4 regions of the Paenibacillus sp. MER 180 genome follow, and region 2 is predicted to be linked to each of the others. Evidence: riboswitches for the same ligand, from Rfam matches in the RefSeq annotation. Region 2 holds a riboswitch; each other region holds the start of a gene.
The links. Region 2 has a riboswitch for cyclic di-AMP ahead of M3661_RS10465 (CAP domain-containing protein). Riboswitches for the same ligand answer to the same signal wherever they lie in the genome.

Region 1: it holds a riboswitch for cyclic di-AMP, as region 2 does, so the genes downstream of both, M3661_RS17810 (TrkH family potassium uptake protein) here and M3661_RS10465 (CAP domain-containing protein) in region 2, are expected to answer to the same signal.
Region 3: it holds a riboswitch for cyclic di-AMP, as region 2 does, so the genes downstream of both, M3661_RS18115 (hypothetical protein) here and M3661_RS10465 (CAP domain-containing protein) in region 2, are expected to answer to the same signal.
Region 4: it holds a riboswitch for cyclic di-AMP, as region 2 does, so the genes downstream of both, M3661_RS11720 (3D domain-containing protein) here and M3661_RS10465 (CAP domain-containing protein) in region 2, are expected to answer to the same signal.

Annotation. Positions count from the first base shown of each region.
Region 1 is NZ_JAMAVT010000010.1:148,614-151,732, forward strand. It holds gene M3661_RS17805 (CPBP family intramembrane glutamic endopeptidase) at 1-839, opposite strand, end outside; cyclic di-AMP (ydaO/yuaA leader) riboswitch at 1,088-1,246, shown strand; gene M3661_RS17810 (TrkH family potassium uptake protein) at 1,306-2,664, shown strand; gene M3661_RS17815 (potassium channel family protein) at 2,704-3,119, shown strand, end outside.
Region 2 is NZ_JAMAVT010000005.1:240,096-243,214, forward strand. It holds gene M3661_RS10460 (DUF2785 domain-containing protein) at 1-368, shown strand, start outside; gene M3661_RS10465 (CAP domain-containing protein) at 489-1,376, opposite strand; cyclic di-AMP (ydaO/yuaA leader) riboswitch at 1,383-1,512, opposite strand; gene dhaK (dihydroxyacetone kinase subunit DhaK) at 1,684-3,119, opposite strand, start outside.
Region 3 is NZ_JAMAVT010000010.1:218,805-221,923, reverse strand. It holds gene kdpA (potassium-transporting ATPase subunit KdpA) at 1-605, opposite strand, end outside; gene kdpF (K(+)-transporting ATPase subunit F) at 660-737, opposite strand; cyclic di-AMP (ydaO/yuaA leader) riboswitch at 1,041-1,218, opposite strand; gene M3661_RS18115 (hypothetical protein) at 1,233-1,640, opposite strand; cyclic di-AMP (ydaO/yuaA leader) riboswitch at 1,711-1,900, opposite strand; gene M3661_RS18110 (hypothetical protein) at 2,277-2,669, shown strand; gene M3661_RS18105 (hypothetical protein) at 2,863-3,119, opposite strand, start outside.
Region 4 is NZ_JAMAVT010000006.1:64,757-67,875, forward strand. It holds gene M3661_RS11710 (amino acid ABC transporter permease) at 12-668, shown strand; gene M3661_RS11715 (amino acid ABC transporter ATP-binding protein) at 661-1,383, shown strand; cyclic di-AMP (ydaO/yuaA leader) riboswitch at 1,643-1,811, shown strand; gene M3661_RS11720 (3D domain-containing protein) at 1,821-2,531, shown strand; gene M3661_RS11725 (polysaccharide deacetylase family protein) at 2,617-3,119, opposite strand, start outside.

The sequences.
Region 1 (3,119 bases), on a different contig from region 2:
ACGATGCAAGCGATCAGTGAACATGTACTTAGTAGGATCGTCATCCACATATAGCCGATATTGTAAATGGACGATGCAGTCTTCGTTTGATGCAGTTCTTCAGCTAGATAGCTGTTCGGGATAACCCAGTAGGGCTTCAGCATGACAATGCGATCTTGGGAGAAGACGGCCTTCACGTTCAATGCGGCTTCACCAAGTCGTGCTTCAGGCACGTTATACTCTACCGTGTCTAGCTCCGCCGATGATGCGATTAGTTTTAATTGGGCAGGATTCCATCCCATGTGCTTCAAGAGTGTATCAGCAAGCTTCTTGCGGTTCACTGAATCCAAGGCAGTCTCCGCATCTTCTGCTGACGCCATATCCACATGATTTCCCGTAACCCCGTTTATGTCGGAGGGGATAGGAGGCTTTTCCTCCCATTCGAATCCAATAATACGACCGCTTGTCATGTGAACGTCAATGCGCATGACACCGGATTTTCCAGCCCGATTCATATTCAATAATACCTGAAAAGTATCATAGGGACTGGATGGTTCCCATTTCTGAAATGAAGCGGTCAGCTTCTCCTTGCTCATGTAGCCGGAAACCGTTGATTGACTGCGATAAATGACGGTTGGAGCAGTATCTTCTTCAGGTGTAATTGAAATATGGAACTGTTTTAAGTCCTGTACAAATGTGAGTGCCTTTTGCGCTGCTTTCTCTTTGGTTAAGAGGGATTGGCTGGCTGCTGATTCCATCATGGCTTCTGTCTGCTGAAAGGGAATGAATACCTGAACAATGAGGAATAATAGAAATCCGGCCACAGAAGAAAGAAGAAGCGGCTTGGATACATAGGACATGTTGGAACCTCCATTCCATCACACATTTAGCGTATGGTTGCTTATTTGTTCATTTTATCCACTTCAACTTTGTAAAGTCCAGCAGAGAAAATGAAGAAACACCTAGCGAAAATGAGTGTTTTGAATACAATTGAAGAAAATGGGGGATTGTAAGCGCTATTTCTTCAAGTTTTTCGTCTTATTCTGGTTAATTTGTTCATTCCTTGACTTTGTATGCTGCAGGGGAAACGTATATAATCTCGTTATGAATTGCATACAAGCCGAGTTTCGTGAATGAACGAAAGCGGGGGACCCGATAAATGGGGTGAATATCGCAGTTGTGGATGCATAGAATCCACTTGCGATTAGGGCAGCCTGAACGTGCCCGAATCCGACAGCTAACCTCGTAGGCATGTACGTCAGGATACCAGCGATAGCATTGGATTTCCAGTGCTTTTTTTCGTGGGGAAAAAAAGAGGTGACTCCCGTGGAGGGAACAAAAAAGGCCATTCGATTCAATCTGACACCACCGCGAATTCTGGTTGTAGGGTTTGCAGCAATTGTATTATTGGGCGCATTTCTACTCATGCTTCCGATATCAAATGCGGATGGGATTCCGCTGCCATTCCTCGATGCATTGTTCACGTCAACGTCAGCAACTTGTGTGACGGGGCTCATTGTGGTGGATACGGGCACTCATTTTACCGTATTCGGGCAGGTGGTCATCATGCTGCTTATCCAAATTGGCGGGCTTGGATTCATGACAATGGCAACGCTGTTTGCATTAGCACTGAAGAAGAAGATATCGCTGAAGGAAAGGCTTATATTGCAAGAAGCGCTTAATCAGGGCAGCATGGAAGGCATCGTGCGCCTTATCCGTAAAGTGATCTTGTTTGCGGTATGTATCGAGGGGACGGCAGCTGTACTGTTCTCCGTGCGATGGGCATTTGATCTTCCGCTAGGCAAGGCCATTTATTTCGGTATCTTCCATGCTGTTTCTTTTTTCAATAACGCAGGCTTTGATTTATTCGGCTCTGTCAGTGGGCCGTTTTCGAGCTTAACCAGCTATGTCGGAGACCCTATTATTAACCTGGTATCGATGCTGCTTATTATCCTCGGCGGAATTGGATTTATCGTCTTGTCCGATTTGGTGGAATATAAGCGTACTCGCAAGTTGTCTCTGCATACGAAGATCGTGTTAACGATGACGGGATTGCTCATTGTAATCGGAACGGTCGTTATATTTATATTTGAATTTACCAATGCACGCACGTTAGGCAGTTTGAATGGTTGGGAGAAGTTCTGGGCATCCATGTTCCAATCTGTCAGCCCGCGTACCGCTGGAGCGAATACGATTGACATCGGAGCCATGCGCCAAGCCTCGCAATTTTTTATGGTTCTTTTGATGTTCATCGGGGCATCACCAGGATCCACTGGTGGTGGTATTAAGACGACGACGTTCGCCATTCTCATTGGAGCTGTATTTGCCATGATTCGCGGGAAAGAAGATATCGTCATTTACCGGTACCGACTCGCCAAGGATCGTATCTTCAAAGCAGTTACGCTAACGTTGCTGTCATTGTTCTTGGTCATTATCGTATCGATGATATTGTCGACAACAGAAGATCATAGCTTCCTGATGATATTATTTGATACAACATCGGCCTTCGGAACGGTAGGGTTATCAATGGGATTGACGGCGGATTTATCAGATATCGGAAAAGTGCTGCTGAGCCTGACGATGTTTGCAGGCCGTCTTGGTCCATTAACGTTGGCTTATGCGTTAGGCCCGAAAAATGAGCGGGAATTATACCGACACCCAGAAGGAAAAATAACGATAGGATAAGCAAGTTAGATTGTAACGGACGAAGGAGTATACAGGGATATGGAGTTGCAGCAGTTTGCAGTGATCGGGATGGGACGTTTCGGTTCGAGTCTCGCGAAGGAGCTAGTCAAGCTTGGACATCAGGTGCTAGGCATTGATAAAGATGAGGAAGTAATTGGGGATGTTATGGGTTTCGTAACCCATGCAGTTGTAGCGGACGCATCAGATGAAGAGGTGCTGCGCTCACTCGGCATACGTAACTTCGATTGCGCAATCGTAGCCATTGGTGACGATATTCAGACGAGCATTCTGGTCAGTATTCAGATGAAGGAACTTGGCGTGAAGAAGGTTGTCGCCAAAGCACTTTCTGAATTGCATGGACGTGTTCTGGAGCGGATTGGTGTGGATAGGGTTATTTACCCGGAGCGGGATATGGGCATTCGCGTAGCTCATCAACTTGTATCACCGAACTTGCT
Region 2 (3,119 bases):
CTTGTGTACGCAGTCCACACATTGGCCCAGAGGAATGCAAGAAGCTTCTCAGTGCCATTGAGCACATGCTTCTTCATGCGAATCATATCTTGCGAACAGAGGAAGATGAACGCATGGCGACAGCCGTCGTGTCAATGCTTGAGCTTAATAAGTTGTCGTTCACGTCCTATTGCGCGTGGCTTATGCAGGTTGAGCTGCCCAATGAAGACAAAGTGATTCATCGCTGTAGACGCATAAATGTTAAAAATTTTGCTCGATCTGTATGGATGCGTGCAGCAATGAGAGAATTCATCGATCCAACAACAGAATGGCACAATTGGTATAACATTGAAAAGAAACTGAATCCGGTCTTTAACAGAGACATATAAGATCAGCTTCATTTCTGTTAATTTCCTCGTTATTCTCTTGTAGAGCGCCTGATTAAATACAAAAAAAAGAACCTGCACTTACCTGCAGGTTCTTGATGTGATATCTACATACTTAACTCGTTAGCCTGTGAATGATTGTACCCACACGCCATTGTAGTATGCAACACCGATGGAAGTGAAGCTGGAGTTCAGGATGTTCTTACGGTGTCCATCGCTGTTCATCCATGCGTTCATTACTTCTTGCGGATTACGTTGGCCTTTGGCAATGTTCTCGCCAGCAGTATTGAAATTGACACCTTGTGCTCTCATCAGATCGAATGGGGAGCCAAGTGTTGGAGATTGATGGTCAAAGTAGTTGTTATCATTCATATCTTTCGCCTTGATCATCGCAACTTTGTTCAATTGTGCATCGGATTTCAATGGCTGCAAACCAGCATTCGCACGTTCTTGGTTCACCAAATCGATAACTTGGCTAGCGAAGTCACTGTTCGCATTGTTGTTGTCTTGTGGCGCAGTTGGTTTATTTTCACCAGGTGTTACTGGTTTTTCAGCTTCTGGTTTGTTTACTTCTGGTTTGTTTACTTCTGGTTTGTTTACTTCTGGTTTGTTAACCTCAGGCTTTTCAACTTCAGGTTTCTCGATTTCTGGCTTCTCTACCTCAGGTTTCTCAACTTCAGGTTTGTTTGCTTCTGGCTTTTCAACCTCAGGTTTATTTACTACCGGCTTGTCCACCTCTGGTTTTTGAACTGGAGGCGGAACGATTGGCTTGTTCCCAATTTCTTTTTGAATGGCTTCCATCCATTTGGACAAGATTTGCTTCAATTCCGAGTTATCTTGGAAGATACTATTGAGATCCATATTCATACCCAGGTTTGAACAATTCGAGTTCATCATCGGATTCGGCTGTTGCACTGGGCTAACGGGTGCTGCCATAGCAGAGTTTACCGCCATAACCGGTGCCAATGCAATCGCACTTGTAATTACAACTTTCTTAAATGTCTTCTTCATCCTGTACATCTCTCCCTTTGCAGCCTGCGAGGTTAGCTGTCGGGTTCGGGTTAAAGTGGACTCCCCTGTCGCTACACGACTTCACCCCAATGAATCGGTTCCCCCGCGCTCTGATGAGCTTCGGCTTGTTTTGTGGTACGTTTCCGATCCTAACACGGATAATACAGGAGATCATTTCAAATATATTGTAATTAATTATAATATCTTCCAAACAAAAAGAACCGGAGTATGCTAGACTGCACTCCGGTTCTACTTTTCTAGTATTCCATTTGGTCGGAAATTGATCTATTCCTAATCCGCTCGCTTCTTACTTGATCACTTGGGACAACGCTGTGAAAATCACACCAAGCGCATAGGCACCAGCATCAGGATAGCCAAGACTCCGTTCGCCAACCGTCCCCGCTCTTCCCATACGAGCTACAATTGTCTCTGTATACTTTGCACCTTGAACAGCAGCCTCTGCCGCTTTCACAGAAGCAGTCTTCACGTCATCGCCCTCAGCCGCACTTTGCACCCACGCATCTGCAAATGGTGCCAGTGCATCGACAAGTGTCTTATCCCCAACTACAGCTCCTCTTCCGAAGGAGCGCTCGCCCGTGTCTTGAATGCCTTTAACAACGGCTTGCATCATTTGTGCAAATTCAGAAACGGACAATTCTACGCGTTCGCCCGCGAACTTGCTGGCTGCACGGAATGCTGAACCCCAGATTGGGCCGGAAGCGCCGCCGCAATGCTCCATAATAACTAATGAGCAAGCATGGAGGAAGTTGCCCAAGTTGTCTGAATGATGTGCAATGATGTCATGCCATTCTCTTTTCAATTGCTTAAAGCCCTTCGCCACACTCATACCGAAGTCGCCATCACCTGCATGTGAATCCAAATCGCAGAATGGAACCTCATTTTCAATGATGATTTCACTCATCTTGTCTGTTAGATAGATCAGGTTATTAACCGTGAACACATTATGTTCGACCTTCGAGAAGGACTCGTCCGTCTCTACTGTGAAAGATACCTCTTGGCTCGCAGTTCCTGCTTCGGACATCTCCTCAGGATGGATTGGTTCAAATGAACCACTCACCTGCAACGCCGGTGTATTGCAGCTTGCTTCGAGGTAATGCTTAAGCTGTTCATCCAAGCGGATAACCGACACCGACGCGCCAGCCATATCGATACTTGTCATGTAGTTGCCTACGAATACTTTGACAAGAGTAATTTGTTGTGCATGAATCTCCCGAACTACGGCGTTCGCCAGCAAGTACAATTCTTGCAGCGGGGATCCGCCAAATCCGTTAATCAGCACGGCTAGCTCCTGCTCCGAGCCTGCTGTAATCTTCATGTCACGGAACAAATCCGCAACCATTTTCTTCGCCAGTTCGTTAGCAGAAGCGATCTTCTCTCGGCGAATACCAGGCTCCCCATGAATTCCTACGCCATATTCGATCTCATCGTCATTCAACTGGAACGTTGGTGTTCCTTTCGCTGGAACTGTGCATGAGGTAAGCGCGAATCCAATACTTCTTGTGTTGTCGATCGCGTGCTGGGCAATCGCCTTCACTTCTGCAAGCTCCAAGCCCTCTTCAGCGGCCGCACCTGCAATCTTATGAACGAGCACTGTCCCTGCAACACCTCTGCGGCCAACCGTGTATAGACTGTCCTCTACAGCTATATCGTCGTCCACTTTGACATAATCGACCTGAATTCCGTCTTCTGTGGCTAGATGCGACGCATTTTTGAAGTTCATAA
Region 3 (3,119 bases), on a different contig from region 2:
GGACTTAAGGATTGCGGAACCCCATTCCAGATAAACAGTACACTGGCAACGATCGCAATAGGCAGGAAAATGCGCGTAATCGAACGCACAAGATCTGCCAAGAAGTTGCCGAGCGGCTTGCCAGTCAAACCGCGAATAATCGCCATTACTGCCGCAAGCGCAGTAGCAGGTGACGTAAACATCAAGAAAATAATGCCCGTCATTTGTGACAGCGGAGACAGTCCACTTTCACCGCTATAGTGCTGCAAGTTCGTATTCGCCATGAAGCTGATCGCCGTATTGAATGCTACTCCCGGTTCCATGCCAGGAATGCCATTCGGATTCAGCGGCAATACCCCTTGAAGGCGGAATATTGCATACGTCACCACAATCATTAGCACGTTCGTGGCAACTGCTGTAAAGGCGTATGCCTTCCAGCTTTGCGATTGATCCTTAATGCCGAAACACTTAAATAAAAAACGATCTATCGGACCAAATACAAGATCCAGCGGTCTTGGAGCTCCGCTATTATCAAACACCCCTGCCATATATATTCCGATCGGACGCGCTATCGCCAAGGCAAGCAATAAGGTAATTCCAATGGCGATCCATTCGATTGCACTCATTGTTCCGTTCCACCCTTCTCTAATGTACAAATATCATCAATCACTCTGCCCAAACTAAAATCGTTCCGGCTTGACTAAGGCATATAACAAATAAATGAACAGCGCCGTAATCAAGGTGAATAACACGATCATCATGAGCGATCACCCCGTTCATCCACTTCCGCCTTGCACCAATGGAGAATGCCCATTACGCTTAGTCCAAGCAGTGCGAGAAGAATCATCATGACTGCATCAAACATAGTCCCTTCCTCCTCCTGAATAAGGTTCTTATCTCTCCAGGCAATGCTGCCGCGATCCCGCTCCTACCAAGACTTCTCGCTCAGTAGGAACGCGCAGGCAACACAAAAAGCCACACGGAAAGAGGGACCCTTTCCGTGTGGCTTCACTCACGCATTGTTAAATAAACGTGCGCGTAATGTTCCACGACGAAATAAAGGCTGCCTCCTTGGACGCTTACGAGGTTAGCTGACGGATTCGGGCGCGAAGAGTCGCCCTACCAGCCAGGAACGGATTCCTGTGCCGGATTCACCCCTTGCGCGAACTGCAGATGTACAGCTGGCGCACTAACGTTGGTTCCCCCGTTCCCATGAATGGGATTCAGCGGTGAGCATTGCCTATATGGATAAATTAGATGATATCTGATAGTAAAAATGAAACTTGATCCGATTGCGTATAAATGACGTAATTTGCACCAAGCAATCGGTAGATCGACTGCGGATGATGACGCTTCGTAACGATTGTGATCGGATCCGTCGTCCATTGCCGGCATATTTGAAGCAGCCGGCAGGAAAGCGCAAAGCTCTGTTCAAACACATAGATTCGGCCAATCGGGACATGAGGGACGGCCCATGCCTTCGGCTCCGTCGTATTGATTGGGCATATGGAATGAACGCCAATACCTTCCAATCGCTTTGCCAATCGCCCATTATGGGCAATTCCCGCCACCGAATATCCTGCTCCTTTCAACTGACGTATGAATTCAATCCCCGTCTCACAGCCTGCGAACACTGTAATGACCCGGTCCGCATCGTACATATCCAGTTCCTCCTGTTCATCTGTCCGAAGCCCTACTTGCAAGAAAGAGGTGCGTCGCCATATGATCAGGCGCGCCTCTCCCGTACGCTTACGAGGTTAGCTGACGGATTCGGGCGCGAAGAGTCGCCCTACCAGCCAGGACAGCAATCCTGTGCCGGATTCACCCCATGCGAACGGTGGCTGCTGACTGTCCACTCAGCTCCATTCGCTTTATTGGTTCCCCCGCTTCCGCTTCCTGCGGAATTCAGCGATTGAGACGCAACGGATAACGTTGTTGTTGCTGAACTGAATCTTACGCCTTTCCCCCTCCTGCTGTAAATGAAATGAAAACCATAATTTCTCCATTTCCGGGCAATTGTGATCAACTAATCCCATCTTATCTCTCATTACAGCATCATTACCTCGCAATTTCTCAACTTTGCTTATGCGGCGATGATTTCATGAGAAAAACAAAGAAATTTAAATAAATACCTGTATGTAAACGCTTTGTTTGACCATTTGTTTGGATTTCCTGGATTGGATTCTATTTACAATCTCTATTCCAAAAGGTAGGATACGCACAACAACTGAGACGCTGCTTGCAATCGATTTCGATCTGCACGGCAGATATTGCATCTCATCGAGAGGAGGCACGATATGCAAGACCTAGAACTTGCACAATTACTAAGTCACAAGCTATCTGAACACTGGGGAAAATGGAACGAGCAGCATGGAGACAGAATCGTTCAACCAGAAGAGATGGATGTTCATCTTGCTTCCGACCTTGTTTATATTCGACTTCAACCGCGTGAACAGCTACTCGACAGTACGGAACACAACTATAGCGGCAGCACCCGTCTACGAGCTCACAAGGCGATCTCCCAATGGGAAGTGCAGCAGCGTGGAATCATGTGGGATACGATCATTCCTCGTGCATGGGGAGTAAGCGTTATGCGCATGTGGCTCGATCTACCTCTGGTAGGCGGAACCACGCTTGACGTCATACAACTGGAGCCACATTCAAGCAGGAAGCTATGTCTCTCCCCTTGAAACCAATTAATAGAGAGCTGTAAACGAAAATCAAGTTTCTGACGATGCGCAGGCATACAACTGCGCATCGTTCTACCCCGTTTACCCAAACGTGATACTTGTTCAAGTTCCTTCTTGCTCGAATCCTATCACTCGATAGCCATTAAAAAACAGCCCTCCTCTTGCCCATGCAAGTGTCAGACTGTTCACTTCGTTATGCTTGATTGGCATAGGACAGTTGATGTGCATCTTCATATCCTTTCGCATACCCCACCCGATATCCATCTTGATATGCAGGATGCTGAATGCGATGATGAGTCGAATGTGTTGAGGCAAATTGCTTCGTTGTACGCCGACGATCGGGCTGCTTCACAACCTGAAGACGGCGTTGCGATTTCCGTTGCGGAACCTGCTTGCCCGCTTTCCTTACGCTTCCCGTTGATCCAATGCCGCTAACCAACTTCTGCTGTC
Region 4 (3,119 bases), on a different contig from region 2:
GGAAGTTTGTCATGTTCGATTGGTTCGACATGTTATGGACGAATAAATTAGGATTTGTATCCGGTGCTGGCATAACCGTACTGCTATCCGCGATATCCGTTCTGTTCGGATTACTATTGGGAGTGGCCATTGTCTTGATGCGGATGTCTAAAATAAAGCCGCTTAAATGGTTTGCTGTCACCTATATCGAGGTGTTCCGTGGAACACCTCTGCTTGTACAATTATTCATTATTCATTATGGACTTGCAGAGTATGGCGTAGAATTCAGTGCACTAACATCTGGAGCGATTGCTCTATCCTTAAATAGTGGTGCGTATTTGGCTGAAATCTTCCGTGCCGGCATACAATCGATCGACCACGGTCAATTGGAAGCAGCTCGTTCTCTCGGGATGTCAAAACCAATGGGGATGCGCTTGATCGTACTTCCACAAGCGTTCCGCAATGTTATTCCGGCGATCGGCAACGAATTTATTACGATTATTAAGGAGACTTCAATTGTCAGCACCATCGGGATTGCAGACTTGATGTTTGAGACAAATATCGTTCGTGCCAAAATTTATTCAGCGATGGGACCACTGATTGGAGCAGCGTGTATCTATCTCATTCTAACCTTCACTTTATCGAAAGTGGTGGCACGTTTGGAAAGGAAGTTGAGCGAGCATGATTAAAATTCAAAATTTGCATAAATCGTATGATAAATTGGAGATTTTAAAAGGGGTAAATGTCTCTATTGATCGCGGTGAAGTGGTTGTAGTCATAGGCCCTAGCGGATCCGGAAAGAGTACTCTCCTTCGTTGCATTAATTTGCTGGAAACTCCGACACAAGGGGATATCCGATTCGAGGATCAGTGCATCACTGACAAGTCGCACAACATCAACAAAACACGTGAAAAAATGGGGATGGTATTCCAATCATTCAACCTATTTCCCCATATGACCGTGCTGCAAAATATTACCCTTGCTCCAATAAAGGTGAAACATGTGCCAGAGGCTGAAGCAAATAAACTAGCAATGGAGCTGCTTGGCAAGGTTGGATTGGCGGATAAGGCCAAGGCATTCCCTAGACAATTGTCCGGTGGACAGAAGCAGCGTATCGCGATTGCGCGAGCACTTGCTATGCAGCCGCATGTGATGCTGTTCGATGAGCCGACATCAGCGCTTGATCCAGAGATGGTCGGCGAAGTGCTTGAGGTCATGAAATCACTCGCCGGAGAAGGAATGACGATGGTAATCGTAACTCATGAGATGAACTTCGCACGTGAAGTGGGCGATCGTATTTTGTTTATGGATGGCGGCAATGTTGTGGAGGAAGGTTCTCCAGACCAATTATTTAACCATCCTAAGCATGCTAGAACGCAGGATTTTCTAAGCAGAGTATTGTAAAGAGGTATTGTAAATATATAGGTGTTCGAATAGGCATCCTTAGGGGGTGCCTATTGTTGTTTGCTGTATTATGTAAGCGTTTTCGTTTACAAATCTGAAATATGTGCTATGATAGAAACAGAAAGATTACAAAAATGTCATCTCTGATTACAAATTTGTTATGAAATAAAAAAAGTTTGAAGCTTCAATCCATTGGGGGGCGCGGGTTCCAGAGACTTACCATCATATTCCTGCGCACAGGTTACAAAATTGTGATATGATGCAATCCGAGCCGAAACGACACACCCGTACGGGGGACTATTGACCGGTGTTCGATATTATGAGAACACCTTGGGGTGAATCGCTTATTCCGCAACTTGGAATGGCGTAGGGGAACTCCTTGACCCGAATCCGACAACTAACCCCGCAGGCTAATGCACAGGAGGAAAACAAAACATATGCGTAAAAGAATTACACTAACGATTACAGCAGCTTTACTTGGACTTGCGTCCATTCTTCAAATTTTGCCGGCACAGGCTGAGCCCTATACGGTAAAAGAAGGAGAAACGTTCTATTCAATTGCTAAGAATTACAACATGAGTGTTGAATCCGTATTGTCGGCAAACCCGACAATTAATCCGAAAAATCTGTATGGTGGACTCTCCATCGAACTTCCAAGCCCTGTTGTTCAAAAGTCGGTATTGGAAGGGATGCCAGTCAATAATGCTTTGGGTGTAGCAAAAAATGACGAACAGGCAGTCAAAACGGCTTCGAATAATCAGAAAGCAGCAGTACAACAAGCTGCTCCTAAAAATGTAGTTCAATTGTCCTCTGGACGTACAGCGACATACAAGAAAACGATAAGCATGCGTGCAACAGCCTATACCGCTCATCCGAGTGAAAACGGCAAATGGGGCGCAGTAGATGCTTTGGGTAATGCATTGAAACTAGGTACAGTTGCGGTCGATCCAAAAGTGATTCCGCTTGGTACGAAATTGTATATTACGGGATATGATTTCAAACACTTGCCGACAGGCGGTATGGTTGCTGTAGCTACGGATACAGGCGGTGCAATCAAGGGGAAAAAGGTTGACATATTTGTACCGGTAAGCAAGAAGACAGGCAACACATTCGGCGTGCAAGACGTTAAAGTATACGTGTTGAAATAATATCTACTATTATATATAGATGTAGATGAATACTTACAATAGCAATTGAACAACAAGCCTCGCCATTATGGCGGGGCTTGTTTTCTTATTCCTTCTTTTCCTTCTGATCTTGGAGCAGATCAGGCAGGGTGACGAATTCATATTTCCGCTCCCTTAACTGCTGAATAATCGATGGGAGTGCTTTCACGGTTCCATGCAGATACCCATTTTGTGTGCTTCCGCTGGCATGCTGCAATACGATGGAACCTGGGCGTACCCCACGCATCACATTTTGCAAAATACGTGAAGCGGTTAATCCACGCCAATCGTTTGTATCTACATCCCAATTGACGACCATGTATCCATTATCTCCTGCCCAGCGCAATTGCTCTTCGTTGATTTCTCCATATGGCGGACGGAAGTATCGAGGCTTATATCCGGTAGACTGCTCGATAATGCGTTCAGTATCCTTCACCTGGTGTTCAAAAGCTGGAAGCGTCAGCTTTGTCAGCAACGGATGATTGTACGAATGATTACCGATCACATGCCCCTCGCGCACCATCCGCTCGACGAGTCCTGGATAAGCCTTGGCACGAGAGCCAACGAGAA